One region of the Pseudoalteromonas sp. SG43-8 genome, then DNA from elsewhere that is predicted to be linked to it. Evidence: predicted binding sites of a transcription regulator. Region 1 holds the regulator's gene; each other region holds the start of a gene.
What was found. Region 1 encodes sigma-54, which starts transcription at its own class of promoters, with help from an activator protein. Its sites were predicted from a motif close to GTTGGCACGNNNNTNGNNT; they were not measured.
Positions count from the first base shown of each region.

Region 2: the regulator sigma-54 is predicted to act here: its motif matches at 4,701-4,719, upstream of H5122_RS12815 (DUF1328 domain-containing protein).
Region 3: the regulator sigma-54 is predicted to act here: its motif matches at 1,615-1,633, upstream of H5122_RS15555 (LiaF domain-containing protein).

Region 1 is NZ_JACJEX010000002.1:204,871-210,942, reverse strand. Features, by position in the region: gene lptC (LPS export ABC transporter periplasmic protein LptC) at 1-226, shown strand, start outside; gene lptA (lipopolysaccharide transport periplasmic protein LptA) at 216-761, shown strand; gene lptB (LPS export ABC transporter ATP-binding protein) at 758-1,483, shown strand; gene H5122_RS06145 (RNA polymerase factor sigma-54) at 1,553-3,052, shown strand; gene hpf (ribosome hibernation promoting factor) at 3,079-3,366, shown strand; gene ptsN (PTS IIA-like nitrogen regulatory protein PtsN) at 3,371-3,823, shown strand; gene rapZ (RNase adapter RapZ) at 3,842-4,687, shown strand; gene H5122_RS06125 (HPr family phosphocarrier protein) at 4,730-5,002, shown strand; gene mgtE (magnesium transporter) at 5,134-6,072, shown strand, end outside.
Region 2 is NZ_JACJEX010000006.1:90,955-97,026, forward strand. Features, by position in the region: gene H5122_RS12795 (aldo/keto reductase family oxidoreductase) at 1-915, opposite strand, end outside; gene H5122_RS12800 (sodium ion-translocating decarboxylase subunit beta) at 1,057-2,187, opposite strand; gene oadA (sodium-extruding oxaloacetate decarboxylase subunit alpha) at 2,201-3,982, opposite strand; gene H5122_RS12810 (OadG family protein) at 3,994-4,239, opposite strand; gene H5122_RS12815 (DUF1328 domain-containing protein) at 4,759-4,932, shown strand; gene H5122_RS12820 (hypothetical protein) at 4,991-5,182, shown strand; gene H5122_RS12825 (YcxB family protein) at 5,317-5,784, shown strand; gene csrA (carbon storage regulator CsrA) at 5,835-6,026, opposite strand.
Region 3 is NZ_JACJEX010000010.1:28,197-34,268, reverse strand. Features, by position in the region: gene H5122_RS15570 (hypothetical protein) at 1-164, opposite strand, end outside; gene H5122_RS15565 (YqaE/Pmp3 family membrane protein) at 556-714, opposite strand; gene H5122_RS15560 (BON domain-containing protein) at 787-1,353, opposite strand; gene H5122_RS15555 (LiaF domain-containing protein) at 1,682-2,350, shown strand; gene H5122_RS15550 (VOC family protein) at 2,389-2,805, opposite strand; gene suhB (inositol-1-monophosphatase) at 3,049-3,852, shown strand; gene H5122_RS15540 (ABC transporter substrate-binding protein) at 3,906-4,715, opposite strand; gene secF (protein translocase subunit SecF) at 5,030-5,977, opposite strand; gene secD (protein translocase subunit SecD) at 5,987-6,072, opposite strand, start outside.

The sequences.
Region 1 (6,072 bases):
AGAAGGTAATGTGGTTGCCAAAAACTTAACCGATAACGCCATGATAGACAAAATCAATGCTGATAATATTCAGGTTGATATAAAGTTATTAACAATGCGTTCGGAGCAACCCGTCATTATCACTGGACCCAATTTAAAAATCACCGGTAAAGGCCTAGAAGCCGACTTAAAAACCGAAGTGATAAAACTAATTAACCATACGCGAACCATATATTATGACCAATAAAATATTAAAATCACTTATAATTCCTACACTTATACTAGCGTTTAATAGTAGTGCTGCAGAACAAAACACGCAACCTGCTGCCAATCAAATTTCAATAAGTGCCGACAAGCAAGAAGGTCAATTAAAAGCTAATGTCGGGATTTTTGAGAAAAACGTTGAGATTATTCACGGTAATCGCCGCATTACAGCCGATCGCCTAGAAGTACACAAACGTGATGAACTTGGTGATAATAAACAATTATTAATTGCCACAGGTAGCCCTGCGCACTTTGAAGAAAAGCAATCAGACGGCACGACTATGAGCGCCAGTGCTGATGAAGTACGTTATGATGTATCTAAGCGTTTTTTAACGCTTGTTGGTAATGCACAAGTATCGCAAGCCGGACAAAAAATAAATGCTAAAAGCATTACCTACGACATAGAGCAGCAGCTCATCAGTGCCGAAAAAGATGAAAACTCAACTGACCGCGTTCACACGATTTTAGTACCGATCGAAACTAAAAAAAGTAAAAAAGGCGATAAAGGTCAACCATGAGCACATTAAAAGCAGAACTATTGGCAAAAAGCTATAAAGGTCGTGAAGTTGTAAAAAACGTCGGCCTTGAAGTACAAGCTGGCAGTATAGTTGGCTTACTTGGCCCTAACGGTGCTGGTAAAACAACGACTTTTTATATGATTGTAGGGCTTGTTCCTAGCGACAAAGGTAAAATATCTATTGATGATAACGATATTACTCTTTTACCTATGCATAGTCGTGCTAGATTAGGCATAGGCTACTTACCGCAAGAGTCATCAATTTTTAGAAAGCTGACTGTTTATCAAAACTTAATGGCCATTTTAGAAACGCGCAAAGAACTAAATAAACAAGCCAGAGAAGACACGCTCAATAACTTATTAGATGAATTTAGCATACAACACATTCGTGATAGCCAAGGTATGGCATTATCGGGTGGAGAACGTCGTCGTGTAGAAATAGCACGAGCGCTGGCAGCAGATCCTAAATTTATATTACTGGATGAACCGTTTGCCGGTGTTGACCCTATTTCGGTATTAGATATAAAGAAAATAATAGAACATCTTAAAAATCGTGGGATTGGAGTATTAATTACCGACCATAACGTAAGAGAGACCCTTGATGTTTGCGAAAAAGCCTACATTGTTTCTCATGGGGAGCTGATTGCATCAGGTACTCCAGAACACGTATTAAATGATAAAACAGTACGCGATGTTTATTTAGGCGAGCAATTTAGGCTGTAACATTTACGCCATGTCTTTAAGCATCTGCTAGTATTAATTATAACAACATAAAAGGATTGTTAGAGATACATGAGGCAATCACTACAGCTGCGCATGGGCCAGCAACTTACAATGACTCCACAGCTGCAACAAGCTATTCGTTTGTTGCAACTCAGTACATTGGATCTCCAGCAAGAAATACAAGAAGCTCTCGACAGTAATCCACTATTAGAGGTTGAAGAGGCAGACTATTCTGAAGACGCTGCTGGTAAAAACGAGCAAAAAGCTGATACCGATGACATAACTGTTAGCGCATCTGCTGATGATGCTCCGAGCGAATATGAACAAGATACTGGTGAAGCACTTGCAAAAGACACGCTAAGTGACGACATGGCTATGGATGTTAGTTGGGATGAGTACATGAGTGCCGCTCCTGCAGCCTCATCAGGTCCAATGCCTGAAGACGAATCAATATACCAAGGCGCCTCTACTGAAACGCTCCATGAGTATTTAATGTGGCAATTACAACTAACGCCATTTAGCCCTACCGATGAAGCCATCGCTATTGCGATTGTAGAGGCCGTCGATGATTCAGGTATTTTAACATTAAGCTGCGAAGAGATTTTAGAAAGCTTTAATCAAGAAAACGAAGATGATAACGAAGTCGAACTTGATGAAATTGAAGCGGTATTAAAACGCATCCAACTGTTTGATCCTGTGGGTATTGCTGCACGTAGTTTACAAGAGTGTTTGTGTATTCAGCTTAATCAATTTGATAAAGAAACACCTTACATTAATGAAACGAAAATGATTTTAACCGAGCATATTGATCTATTAGCAGCTCGCGACTATCGTACATTAATGAAAAAAACTAAGCTTAAAGAAGAAGAGCTTAAAGAAGTGATGACACTAATACATACTCTCAACCCAAAACCTGCAGATACTATTGTAAGGGAAGAATCTGAGTATGTTATTCCTGATGTGTCAGTTAAAAAAATTAAAGGCCGCTGGGTTGTCGAATTAAACCCAGATAGCATGCCTAAAATTCGTGTTAATAGCCAATACGCGGCAATGTCTCGCACTGTAAAATCAAGTGGCGACAGCCAGTTTATTCGCTCACATTTACAAGAAGCTAAATGGTTTATTAAAAGCTTAGAAAGTAGAAACGACACGCTATTAAAAGTTACTAATTGTATTGTTAAGCAACAACAAGGCTTTTTTGAACATGGCCCTGAAGCCATGAAACCAATGGTTTTAAATGATGTCGCTGAAATGGTAGAAATGCACGAATCGACAATTTCGCGCGTGACTACTCAAAAGTACATGCATACACCCCGTGGTATATTTGAGCTTAAATATTTTTTCTCAAGCCATGTAAGTACTGAAAACGGTGGTGAATGTTCATCTACAGCAATACGTGCGCTTATCCGAAAATTAATCGCAGCAGAAAACTCAGCAAAACCATTGAGTGATAGCAAAATAGCGGATATATTGGCTGAGCAAGGAATTAAAGTAGCGAGACGTACAATCGCAAAATACCGCGAATCTCTTGCTATTCCACCGTCAAATCAGCGTAAAAGCCTGATTTAAGACGCTAAACTAAGAGGGTAATGCTTATGCAACTAAACTTAACTGGTCGTCACGTAGAATTAACCGATTCACTAAGAGACTATATTAATACTAAATTTGCGAAGCTTGAAAGACACTCTGATCATATTAATAATGTTCATGTCATTCTCGATGTAGAAAAGTTAAATCAAAAAGCAGAAGCCACAATACACGTAAGCGGTGCTGAGCTATTTGCCTCTACAGAACATCAAGATATGTATGCCGCTATTGACTCGTTGATCGACAAGCTCGATCGCCAAGTAATCAAACACAAAGAGAAGCTTGCTCGACACTAATATGATGAAATTAAGTTCACTTATATGCCAGGACTGCAGCAAAGCTGCGGTCCTTTTTAATAGCAAAAAAAGAATTTTAGAGTTCATTAGCGAACTTGCTCACGACAAACTTCCGTATTTACCGCAACAAGATATTCTTAATGCTTTAATGAGCAGAGAGAAATTAGGTAGTACAGGTATAGGGCGTGGCATTGCTATTCCTCATGGAAGAATGAGCGGTGCAGAAGAGCCTTTGGCTTTAGTGCTCGTTAGCGAAACTCCAATAAACTTTGATGCAATCGATAATCGCCCTGTTGATATTTTTGTCGCACTCATCGTACCAGATGGCGATAACCAGCAGCACTTAAAGACTCTAGCAACCATTGCTGATAAACTAAACAACAAAGATTTTTGTAAACAGTTACGCAGTGCAAAATCTGATACTGAGCTTTACCAAGTTATTGTCGATCAATCATAGTTTTATAAAGGGTGTTAAATGGAGTTAATTATCATAAGCGGCCGTTCTGGTTCTGGAAAGTCGGTTGCTTTGCGCGTTGTAGAAGATTTAGGTTATTATTGCGTTGATAATATTCCAGTAAACCTACTACCTTCATTAGTTCGCAGTGTGTCTGATAGCTACGATAAAATTGCTGTTAGCATAGATGTGCGCAACATCCCTAAAGAACAAGATGAATTTAACGATATTCTTGAATACTTACCAGGCTTTGCAAACCCTACGTTATTTTATTTAGATAGCGACGATCAGACATTGATCAAACGCTTTTCTGAAACACGCAGATTACACCCACTATCAATAGACTCGTTGCCGCTTGATTTAGCCATCAAAAAAGAAAAAGAATTACTTGATGTATTAACCACTCGCGCCGACTTTATGATAGATACGACTGATTTAAGTGTTCATCAACTCGCTGAATCTATTCGTGAAAAGATTTTAGGTAAAAAAGATAAGCAACTGATTGTCACATTTGAATCATTTGGTTTTAAACACGGTATACCAAAAGAAGCAGACTACGTATTTGATGCACGCTTTTTACCAAATCCACACTGGGAACCAGAGTTAAAGCCTTTAAATGGGTTAGATCAACCGGTTAAAGACTATTTAGCTAATCACAGCATAGTGCAAAAATTCACATGGCAAATTCAAACATTTGTACAAACGTGGTTACCGCATTTAGAACGAAATAACCGCAGTTATTTAACCATTGCTATTGGGTGTACAGGCGGGCAACATCGTTCTGTGTATTTAGCGCAAACTATCGGTGAAAGTTTTGCAATGACACATCCCAATGTAAAAATTCGCCATCGCGAACAAGAAAAATAATATAGCTGAATAATCACCTGTTCAGCTTAGGTAGAGTAAGTTATGCATTGTGAAGATACCTTTTTAATAAAAAACAAATTAGGCTTGCACGCCAGAGCAGCTACTGTGCTTGCGCAATTAGCAGTACAATTTGATGCGACAATCACATTATTCCAAGATGACAAAGAAGCAGCAGGCGATAGCGTACTTGCACTAATGTTACTTGAAAGTAGCCAAGGAAAAGAAGTTAAAGTTGTTTGTAAAGGCCCTGATTCTGAGCAAGCTTTACACGCTGTTGGAGAATTAATAGCACAACGCTTTAATGAACAAGAATAACCTGTTTTATAAAAACAATATTCGCATTACTAATGCTTCAATTAAAACAGGTATATAAAATAAATAGGTTAGTAACGCCAGTTAACTCACCTCCCCCCATAAAGTAATATAACAATTTATAAAGGACGCCAATGCCTGAAGCTTTTGAACAAGATTACCCACTACAGCAACTAAAACAGGTGACGAAGTCACTCAATAGTGGTCAATTTGTTCAAGTTAGGCGCATGCTCGCAAAAACGGCTCCTTGTGATACCGCATTATTATTAGAATCATCACCGCATAAAATTCGCCGACTGCTTTGGCAATTGGTCGATCCTGATGTGCAGGGTGATGTTCTTGAAGAGTTATCTGAAGATGTTCGTTTAGGCATTATTGCCCAAATGGAACCTAAGCACATTGCCGCCGCAACTGAAGACATGGGCCACGATGACTTAGGTGAAGTATTACGTAGCCTGCCAGATACCGTCTATAAAGACGTTGTTAGCGCGATGGACATTCAAGACCGTGAACGTGCCACGCAAGCACTGTCATATCAAGAGCGTTCAGCAGGTGCGCTAATGAACACCGATACGGTGACCATTCGCCCTGATGTAACACTCGATGTTGTACTTCGTTATATTAGACTGCGTGGTGAGTTACCAGAGGGTACAGATGATTTATATGTTGTTGATAAACATAACTGCTTTATAGGCGCTTTATCGCTAAGTACATTATTAACTAATCCGCCAGAAAAAATTGTCCGCGATTTAATGGATGAAGATTGTGAGTCTATCCCAATCTCAATGGATGAAAGTGAAGTAGCGCAATTATTTGAGCGCCATAATTGGATATCGGCCCCTGTGGTGGACGATAACGACCAACTCCTCGGTCGTGTTACTATCGATGACATCGTTGATGTAATCCGAGAAGATGCCGAGCATAGCCTATTAAGCCTAGCCGGTCTTGATGATGAAGAGGATACATTCGCGCCTGTACTAAAAAGCTCTAAAAAACGCTCAGTTTGGCTAGGAGTTAATTTACTAACCGCACTTGCAGCTGCTTTTGTAGCTAGCTTTTTTGAAGGCACTTTA
Region 2 (6,072 bases), on a different contig from region 1:
TAGCTCTACGTTTACAGCATCACAAGAGGCTTTAATCCGTTTAGCATTAGTTGTTCCAATAATTGGCTGAATAGATGCGGGATGGCGAAGCAACCATGCAAGTACAATTGCCTCAGCAGAGGTTTCATAAAGTGCAGCCAGCTTATTAACTAAAAGACTGGTGTTGATATCTGCCTGAGATGCGTTTGATAAATCACTACCGCTGTACAAGCCTTGGCATAAACTACCCCAGCTTTGAATTTGGATTTCAAAATGGCGACAGTACTCAATACTACCTGGCGTAAAATTAAGATCTTTACCGTCACTGTTACCGGCATATACACCTTCATCAACAAACTGATGTTTTTGTAAACTAGCCTCAATTTGGTTAGCCACAATTGGCATATCAAGCGCATGTTGTAAAAAGTTCATTTGGTGCTGCTGCATATTAGACACTGCAAAATTGCGCACTTTACCGCTTTCTTTTAAGCAACTAAATATACGAGCAATCTCGTTAACTTCCATGAGTGGATCAGGGCGATGCAGCATAAGTACGTCTAAATAATCTGTATTTAATCGTTTTAATGATGCTTCAACTGACTGCTCAATCCACTTTTGGGAAAAATCATAACGCTTTGGCCCTAAGTCATCTTCAAAACGAATCCCACACTTAGATTGAATATACATGTGCTCTCTAAGCTCTGGTCGCTCACTTAATGCTTTACCAAAAACCTGCTCTGCTTTACCAAAAGTATAAATATCAGCATGGTCAAAAAAATTAATACCACCTTCAATGGCGTTATCTATACATTCATGAGCTTGCTTAACATGTGCATCAGTGATTGCGTCTTTATTCCAACCGCCGCCCAGACCCATACATCCAAATACAAGTTTACTAACATGAGGCAAGTGCTTTGCTAAAGGTGTGTGAAGCATGATAACTATCCTTAAAATGTTGAAGAGCTGTTACTGTAAACAAAAAGCACTAAACAAGAAACCATTAAGAGGCGAAGAAATTAAGAACAAAAAAAGCGCAGTAAACTGCGCTTAATAGTTAATCTATTTTAAATTACATTTTTAGCCAACAAGTGCTAATAAAATACCCGCAGCAACTGCACTACCAAGTACACCCGCTACGTTGGGTCCCATTGCATGCATAAGTAAAAAGTTATGTGGGTTACTTTCAAGGCCAACTTTATTAACTACTCGTGCCGCCATTGGCACAGCAGATACACCTGCAGCCCCAATTAATGGGTTTATAGGTGTTTTAGATATACGGTTAAGTCCTTTTGCCATAAATACGCCAGATGCCGTACCAATTGCAAAAGCCAGTGCGCCAAGCACTAAAATACCAATCGTCTCAACAGTTAAAAACTTATCTGCAGCAAGCTTTGAACCTACAGCTAAACCTAAAAATATAGTTGTAACATTGATGATTTCGTTTTGAGCACTGTTACTTAATCTATCAACAACACCCGACTCTCGCATTAAGTTACCTAAACAAAACATACCTACCAGCGGTATAGCAGCCGGTAAAAACATAGCCGTTAAACTAAGTACCATAAGAGGAAAAATAATCTTTTCCTTTTTAGATACTTTGCGAAGCTCTGGCATTTTTATTTTACGTTCTTCTGGGGTTGTTAATGCACGCATAATTGGCGGCTGAATAATTGGCACAAGTGCCATATATGAATACGCAGCTACTGCTATTGCGCCTAGTAAATCAGGTGCCAGTTTTGATGCTAAAAATATTGCTGTTGGCCCATCGGCACCACCTATAATGGCTATAGCCGATGCGTCCTGTAGAGTAAATTCAAAACCTGGCACATAGTTAAGTAATATAGCGCCAAACAATGTAGCAAAAATACCAAACTGTGCAGCCGCACCTAATAACAACATACGTGGGTTTGCAATAAGCGCGCTAAAGTCGGTCAGCGCCCCTACTCCCATAAATATCAACAGCGGAAAAATCCCCGTATCAATACCCACATAATAAACGTAGTACAAAAGCCCACCTGGGTCTGACAAACCTGCCACTGGTACATTTGTTAAAATTGCACCAAAACCAATAGGTAGTAATAATAGTGGTTCAAAGCCTTTAGCTATCGCTAAAAACAGTAATAAACACCCTACCGCAATCATTATTAACGATGGGATTGTAAAGTTAGCAATGCCTGTCGCATTCCAGAGGTTTAAAATACCTTCCATCCTCTATTTACTCCTAAGCTAATGCAATCATAGCGTCGCCGGTAGTTACAGCATCGCCTTCACTAACTAACACTTCAGCAATTGTTCCGGTATGCGTAGCGCGTATTTCAGTTTCCATTTTCATGGCTTCCATAATAATCACTACATCGCCTTCGTTAACAACTTGCCCAGCTTTTACCTTAATCTTAAAAATATTACCGGCTAGAGGCGCGTTAAGTGTTTCACCTGATGCAACCGAAGCAGATTGAGGAATGTGCTCAGAGTCTTTTAATGTTACTTCTTTAAGTTCACCACCTTGCGCTACTACTACGTCATAAACTTTACCATCTACTTTTACACTGTACTGCTCAGCCTTCACTTTGTTACTATTTGAAACTGATTTAGAAGGTGCTTTACTGCTTTTATCTTCAACAGAAGGTACTGGCTCAAATGCATCTGGGTTGTTGCGGTTTTTAATAAACTTCAAACCAACTTGTGGGAATAATGCATAAGTTAATACGTCATCAATTTGATCATCAGCAAGTGTTAAACCTTGCTCTTGTGCTTCTTTTAATAACTCACCTTCAAGCGTTGCAAGCTCAGGTGCAATGTTATCAGCAGGGCGACAAGTAATAACTTCCGCTCCATCAAGCACGCGCTCTTGTAGCTCTTTATTCATTGGTGCTGGTGTTAAGCCATATTCACCTTTTAATACGCCAGCAGTTTCTTTAGTAATTGTTTTATAACGCTCACCCGTTAGCACATTAAGTACCGCTTGAGTGCCAACAATTTGCGACGTTGGTGTTACTAAAGGTAAAAAGCCAAGATCTTCACGTACACGTGGGATCTCAAGTAAAACCTCATTAAGCTTATCGGCTGCGCCTTGCTCTTTAAGTTGGTTTTCCATGTTTGTAAGCATGCCACCAGGTACTTGAGCTAATAAAATGCGCCCATCAACCCCTTTTAAGCTACCTTCAAATGCCGCATATTTTTTACGTACATCTCTAAAGTAAGCAGCAATTTCTTCTAGGTGGCTTAAATCAAGCTCAGTATCACGCTCAGTCCCTTCAACTATCGATACAATAGTTTCAGTTGCAGAATGTCCATAAGTCATACTCATTGATGAAATAGCGGTATCGAGCATATCAATACCAGCATCAATTGCTTTTTGGTAAGTAGCAGTACTTAAACCTGTTGTAGCGTGGCACTGCATAGCAATTGGAATAGATACAGTTTCTTTAAGTGCTTTAATTAGTTTTTCAGCATCGTACGGCTTTAATAAACCCGCCATATCTTTAATACAAATTGAGTGACAACCCATATCTTCAAGCTGCTTTGCAAGAGTTAGCCACATATCAAGTGTATGAACTGGGCTAACTGTGTACGAAATAGTACCTTGAGCGTGAGCGCCTACTTTTACAGCTGCTTTAATAGCTGTTTCTAGATTGCGAACATCGTTCATTGCATCAAATATACGAAATACGTCAACGCCATTTTTATGTGCGCGTTCTACAAACTTTTCAACTACGTCATCAGCGTAATGGCGGTAACCTAATAAGTTTTGACCGCGTAATAGCATTTGCTGTTTAGTATTAGGCATCGCTTTTTTAAGTGCACGAATACGCTCCCAAGGATCTTCGCCTAAATAACGAATACACGAGTCAAATGTAGCACCACCCCACGATTCAATAGACCAATAACCCGCATCGTCTAATTTGCTAGCAATCGGTAGCATATCGTCTAGGCGCATACGCGTTGCTAATAATGATTGGTGAGCATCGCGTAATACCAATTCTGTTAATTTTAATTTAGCCATGTGTGTGCCCCTTATTTATTATTTGATTTGTACTGAGCAATGGCAGCACTAATAGCAGCGATGTGCTCATTAGGCACACCTTGAGATTTAAAAGATGGTGATTTAACTGGTGTCGCCAAGTCAGGTTCGCTAAAGCGCGTCACCAAATTAGACATAAGCGTTACTGCACCAATTAATATCGACAGAAATACAAACACCCCAACCATGCCAGTAAGCATTAAGTTACCAGCCGTTGTGAGTAGAGCACCTATATCCATTTTTCTCCCCTTGAAACCCATATCGAAAATAAAAAATCGATTTAATTAAATATTTATTCACTGGATAATAACAAAACTAATCGCTTTGTCTACATCTTGTAAATTGGTAAAACCAATTAAACAATAAACAACATAACACTCAATTAATTTACATGCTATAACTCAGCAATCACGCGCTCTACAATACATACAAGAAATAACGACTATAGCTAATAGTTATATGGAATTTGTTAATTAACTATCAAGCTAAGTAAAAATAAACACTAATTCTTAATATAAAGTGCAAAGCCACACACCAATTGTTAATTGGTCTTACCAAAATAAGTTTATTTAGTGAACATTTAGCAGTTATTTGCAACAGTGTGAATAACTTACATAACAAAGCGTAAAAGTTACTAACCAACTAATAACTAGAACAACAGCTAAAAACCATAACCAATTGATATTTATACAAAATAAACTTTGGCATATAACTGGCATTAGTTATTATGAGCAAATTTGATAACCAAGGAGAAAACAATGTTACGCTGGACAATTACATTTTTAGTTATTGCTTTAATCGCTGCAGTGTTAGGTTTTGGTGGCATCGCAGGTGCCGCAGCTGGTATAGCAAAAATTATATTTTTTATCTTTTTAGTACTTTTAGTGATTTCATTAGTTTCAGGTGCACTACGTGGTAAATCACCCAGGTAGATAAAGCATTCAACTAACAAACACTAAAATTTAATTAATATTTACAAGGAATTACACTATGAACTCTACAACTTTAAAAGCAGCACTAATCGCAGTATTTGCAGGTTTTTTCATGATGGGTTGTGAAGACAACCATGCAGAAGATGCTGGCGAACGTATCGACGAAGCAGTAACTGATGTGCAAAACTCTGTTGAAGATGCATGTGAAAATGTTAAAGAAGGCGTGAACGCTGAAGAAACTAACTGTTAATCCTTCTTGTACCGCTAAAAAAAACGGCTTTCGAGCCGTTTTTTTGTGCCAGTAATAAAATCACTGACTATAAAGCTGCTCATTTAGCAGTTAGCTTGTTAAAATAAAAAAAACGATATTTAAAGCAAGGCAAAATGGCATTCACAACCACCTACACATTAGATAAACCCTACTTTTACGAGTGTTTTGATGAGTCACTCCCTTATAGTAAACGTGCAAAACCTAAATACTTTTTACTTGTGTTGCTAGTTGCGCTTGGTTTATTTGGCATTTATGTTTTAGACGATCATTACTTAGGATCGTTTATGATCATGTTAGCGGTACTCGAGTGCGTCGCTTTTTACTATCGCAGACCATGGTGGGTAACCAGACAAATGCTCAGCAGAGCATCAGGCTCTGAGGTAACACTTACCTTTGATGAAGAAGGTATTAAATCTGCTAATCATTACAAAAGCTATCAATTAGAATGGCAAAATATAAGCGAAGTAATAGACACCCAACAAGGTATTATTATTAAAAACAAAAGCGGCATGCAGTACATATCAAAACAAATACTTAGTCCTGAAACACTCGCTTTTATAAACAAAAAAGCCACTCAGTGAGTGGCTTTTAGTCTAGTTGAGTTAATTACTCAACTACGTATACGTGTTGATTAAGCATTGCCCGGATTAGGGTTCGACTTTTCAGCTTGTATGCGCATGTAAATCTCTTCACGATGCACTGATACGTCTTTTGGTGCATTAACACCGATTCGAACTTGATTTCCTTTAACACCTAGAACAGTAACTGTTACTTCGTCACCAATCATTAGGGTTTCACCTACTCTACGAGTTAGTATTAGCATTCTCTTGCTCCCATGTTCCAATAAAAATTATAAGATTCCGCTTAAA
Region 3 (6,072 bases), on a different contig from region 1:
ATAAAGGTAAAAAACAGCGTTACAAATCCACTATACAAACCTTGCACTAATGCAGCTTGAAGCGTAACCGATTTAGCAATGTCTGCCGCACTATTTGCCCAGTAGGCCCAACTAAAATAAAAAACGAAAGACACAACGCCTGACATTATAAGTCGAATATTCAATTAACTGCCTCAATATGCCTAAAACCTAGTTTAATGATAACACTAGAAGTGAAGGTAATATTGTCACTAAATAATAAAGTATTTGATTGTATATTATAGATGTATAAACACACTAATGTTGAAGATTTCCTAAATGGCATCAAGTCAGAATCTGAGCGCGGCTGTTAGCTGGAAAGCTTATTAGTAAACAATAAGTATAGTTTTAAAATAATATTGGGAGAGAGTTAAGGAAGTAAATCAATGGGTTGAAGGGCGTTAAAAATTGGATTTAACCTAAAAAACTATCTAAAAACTATCTAAAAATTCTTTAAAAACTAATATTGTGAGCCGATCGGTACTAAAGTATTTAGCTAAACCTCAGTAGTCGGCTTACACAATATATAATCTGTCATTATTTTTTCGCAATAATGTAGATTGCATGTATTAACCCTGGGAAATAACCTAGCAGTGTTAATAGAATATTTAACCAAAAATGCATACCTAAGCCAACTTGCAAAAACACACCTAATGGCGGTAATAAAACCGAAAGTATTATACGAATAATATCCATGATCAAACTCCATTTAAATTAAACATTGAAAAGACTTAAAGCCCAGTATTACTGGGCCTTAACTATACTGTATTATTCAGCAACAATAGCTAGTTTATCAACTACGTCGCGAACATCTTCAGCATTTTTAGCAATTTTAACTGCTAGTTGCTTTTCAGCTTCAGACTCTACAGAGCCATTCAGAGTTACCACACCGTTGTCGGTATCAACATCAATGTCTGTACCACCTACTTCTGAGTCAAACAGGAAGCGAGTTGTGATTACAGTGGTGATTTTAGCGTCCGTTAGGTCGTTATCATCATCGTCCATCATGTCGTTGCTTTTATCTTCGGTGTCCATGCTTTTAACAACAGTAAGGCTGTTATCAACATCAGTTACACCATCTAGGCTAAGTACAAGTTCTTCTGCTAGCTCTTTATCGAGTTCGCTATTAACTTTACCTGTAAGTACTACCTTGCCATTTTTTACATCAGTGTTAATGTCAAAGTTGTTTAGATTAGTGTTCATAAGTAGAACGGTTTCTGCCTTACCATCAATCCAAGCATCTTTACTTTCGTTTTCCCAGCTGTTTGCTTGGGCACCCATAGCCGTAGTACCAAGAACTAGAGCTGCGATAATAGATTTGTTAAATGTTTTCATAATCTTTCTCCTTTTGATTAAAGACACTTTAACTAATGCGAGCTTCAGGCCAACTTTATTTACACTTAAAATTCAAAGACTTGAATTAATTAAATGATAAAACCTTATCTATGTTTGTGTAACTATTTACAGGCTACTCGGTAAAACTTTCTCAAATAGTGAAAATAGCTAGATAATTGCTCTTTTGGTTAATCTATCGTTAATATAACAAAACAAAAAACACCGTTAAAAAATAACCAATTGATAATTAATGAAATTATATTTGGTACGCGGTTTGCAGCCTAACTACAAGAGCAGTATCAATAGTAAATATAATAAGGAATAACTCATGTCTGTAAAAGTTGAAGACCGCCCAATAGAGCAAGTACGCGAACAAGTGATTGATCAATTAATTTATAATTACAGTCATGGTGTTATTTCTGTTGATGCATTCGAAAGACGTTTAGATAATGCGATGGATGCACCTAATAACGAAGCTCTGCTAGCCTTAGTAGAAGACTTAACACTTAATACCGATCAGCAATATAAAGCAGAAAAACAATCGCAATTTACACCACATTATAGTGCACAGCAAAACAGTGATGATGATTTTACATTACGCAGTATTTTAGGATCTAACGAGCGAAGTGGTCAGTGGGTTGTGCCAAAAAATATATATTTGAGTAACTTTATGGGATCGGTGGTGCTTGATTTTACCGATGCTATTTTTGCGCATCAAAATGTAACTATTCACGTTAACTGTATTTTTGGTAGCGATGAAATTTACGTACCAGAGCATGTCAATGTAGTGTCTAAAATGTTTTGTATTTTAAGTAGCCTTGAAAATAAATCTGTGTCGCTTAACAAACGCCAAGGCCCTACAATTCATATTGAAGGAAAGGCAGTAATGGGCTCGGTTGAGGTGAAAATAAAGCGCACAATTAAAGAAAAATTTATAAGTTTTGCAAATGAGCTAAAAACCCAGTTTGGCACGGGTAATAATAATCGCTCACTATAATTGAGTAGCAGCACTTTAGCGTGCTGCTTAGTATTTTATTATAAATCGTTATTTCGCTCGCTTGGTATATCACTTAAATACTCTACAAACTCAACTTCAAACCCTGCAGGATCAATAAAGTAGACATTCTTTCTGAAAGGATTCTCGTTACCTTGCTTGCTTAGAGTAAAACCCACTTTATTTAAGCGCATTACTACTGCGCTTAAATTATTAGTTACATAAGCAAAGTGTGCAAAACCAATTTGATGGCCCGATAAGTTTCTGTTTTCACCTTCACCATGACTGCTTATCGCAATGTAATGCGTGTCATCTCCAAAGTGTACCCAGCGTCTTGGTTTACCATGCCAATCGCCTCTGCCCTCACTTCTAATCGACCAATGTGGAAATACAGCGCGATAAAATGTAAGCATACTATCTATATCACTCGCGACTAAGTTTACGTGCTCTAAATACATAATGTTATCCTATCAGTTAAGTTAGGAGCACGATAAAACCTCAAGTTAACTTTAGGTAAAGTGTTATTTAAAATTAATTTATTTAAATGCAGATAATTATTTTTTAAAAATATATACACTTTTCAATCTTGTATAAAAAACAAACACAAGTATTTGGGGTTTATTGTTTACTTTATGGCAAAAGTCGCTAAAATACGCCGGCTGAAATATATAAACGTTCTTTTACAACCCAAAGGTAATACCATGCATCCAATGTTAAACATTGCGGTTCGCGCTGCGCGCAACGCAGGCAAAATTTTACTTCGCGCAAGTGAAGATTTATCAAAAGTTGAAGTGCAACAAAAAGGCGCTAACGACTTAGTAACTAACATTGATAAAGAAGCCGAAGCCGTAATTCGTGACACTATTTTACAGTCTTACCCTACTCACTCAATTGTTGGTGAAGAACTAGGTGAGCATAAAGGCAAGGATGATGATTACCAATGGATTGTAGATCCTATCGATGGAACAACTAACTTCATCAAAGGTATCCCTCATTACGCGGTTTCTATCGCACTTAAAGTTAAAGGTCGTTTAGACCAAGCTGTTATTTATGATCCAATTCGCGGTGAGCTTTTCACTGCATCTCGCGGTCAAGGCACTCAGTTAAACAGTAAACGTCTACGCGTTAGCAAAACTACGGTTCTTGCAGGCACTGTACTTGCTACTGGTTTCCCGTTTAAAAACAAAAACCACATGGATGCATACACTGAAGCGTTTAAAGCATTATTTGTACACACTGCTGATATTCGCCGTGCAGGTTGTTCTGCTTTAGATATGGCATACGTTGCAGCTGGCCGTGTTGATGGATTTTTTGAAATTGGTTTAAAACCTTGGAACTCTGCTGCAGGCGAACTTATGGTTAAAGAAGCGGGCGGTATGGTTGTAGATTTCGCCGGTGGTAATAACTATAACCACAGCGGCAATATTATCTGTGGTTCACCAAAACTGACTCAAGCAATTATTCGCGAAATTCGTCCAGTATTAACTGAGTCGTTACTTCGCTAATTAAATGCTATTAATAGCATACTAAAAAGGAGCCCAGGCTCCTTTTTTTGTGCCTAAAAATAAGGGTTATCTAGCTTCAACTCTACTGTTTTACCTTTTTCATAAGGTAACGAGTTTAAATCTTTTGCGAAATATTCATCAAATAAAGCATCAAACTCGCCATTTTTTTGCATTATCTCAAGCCCTTTTTTAATTGCCACTGCAAGCTCTGGCTTACTATTTGATACAAAATAATAAAACCCTGTTGGATAACTCATATATAAATTAGGTACTATCACTAGGTTACTTTGTTTATTTGCCGCTAGCTCTGAATTAACCTCGATAAATGAACGTGGGAAGTAATCAATACGCCCTGCACTTGTTAAGGCAAACATAGCCTGATAATTTGCAAACGGCCTTATATGCAGGCCATTAAACGCCATTATTTTTGTATCAGGCCAATCATGACCTTGTACCGCAGAAAGCCTACCTAACTGCTCTAAGCTAGTAATACCTTTAAATCTAGCAATGCTGTTCTTACTTGTTAATAGTGCCCTTTTACCTATGTAGCCTTTAAATAATGGGATTTTAATCGCAATAGCTAAAGACTCTCTTTCGGGGCTGCTCATACTCCAGTATAAATCTAAATTTTTTGTATCTAGTGCTATTAAAGTACGTTGTTGATGGGGATGAATTAAAACGGGGTTAATCTCTGCAGGGTATTGTGCGCTCACCAGTGCTTTTTCTAATAGCTCGTTAAGGTAGTCGTCACGAGCATATTGCACACGCTGCTCCTGCGCTACATTTACGATATTTACCTCACTCGCTAAAGCGCTGCATACAAACAAACTTACTACGTTAATCAAATACTTTAATGGCAACATAATTATCACCCTAGTTATTATCGGTAGTTTTAACAGTTATTATTGATAGTTTAAATTATCGCGTTATTTAAGCTAAACAGCTTCCAGCGCCTAAATAAAAGATGACGATATTATGTAACTGTACTTATTAATAACCGCACTATTCATACTTATCTTAAATACATAGTACGACGTTACACTCATGGCGTGCTCTACAAAGTTAGCACTGTTTATTCATACTTGCACAGTAAAGCTAAAACAATCGTGAGCATAAATATATTACAGGCAATAAAAAACCGCTCAATGAGCGGTTTTTTAAAGTAGTTACAAAACCATTACGGCATAGCGTCTTGGTCTGCGCCTTCTTTTTCAATTACTTCTGGTATTAAATCTTCTTTGCTTACGCCCATTGCTATAGCAACAGAGCTTGCAACATAAATCGAAGAATAAGTACCAATAAACACACCAAACAGTAATGCAGTTGCAAAACCATGAATGGTTTGTCCGCCCCATGTAAACAAGGCAATCAATACTAAAATAGTCGTGATTGATGTTACAAGTGTACGGTTAAGTGTTTGCGTAAGTGAAATATCAATAATTTCTATCGTATCGTCAATGCGTACCTTACGGAAGTTTTCACGTATACGGTCTGATACAACAATCGTATCATTGAGTGAATAACCAATTACCGCAAGAATTGCCGCTAATATAGTTAAATCAAACTCTAAACCTAATACCGAAAATAAACCCACAGTAATAATAACATCGTGTAGTAGTGCACCTACCGCACCAACTGCAAAGCGCCATTCAAAACGAAATGCAACGTAGATTAAGATACAAATAAGCGCAGTTAACATGGCAAGGCCACCCTGCTCTTTTAAGTCTTCACCTACACTTGGGCCTACAAATTCAATACGGCGCATTACTACGCTGTCGTCTGCTTTTTTAAGTGCATCGATTACTTGGTTACCAATTACTTCAGCTTTTACATCGCTACCGCGTGGTGCTAAGCGAACTAAAATTTCTTGGCTTGAACCAAATAGCTGCACTGATGCATCAGCAAAACCATTATCAGCTAGTGCATCACGTACTTTTTTAAGGTCAGCCGGTTGTGAAAAACCCACTTCTACCGCAGTACCGCCGGTAAAATCTAAACCAAAGTTTAGGCCTTTGATAAAAATTGATGCAAACGACGCTAAAATTAGTAGCGTCGAGAAACCCATGGCCACTTTTCGAAGAGACATGAAACGAAGGGTTCTACTACCCAAACTTAAAATTTGCATGTCTGCTCCTTAAATCGAAAGTTTATCAATGCGTTTACCACCAACAAATAAGTTGATTACCGCACGGGTACCAACGATGGCTGTAAACATTGAAG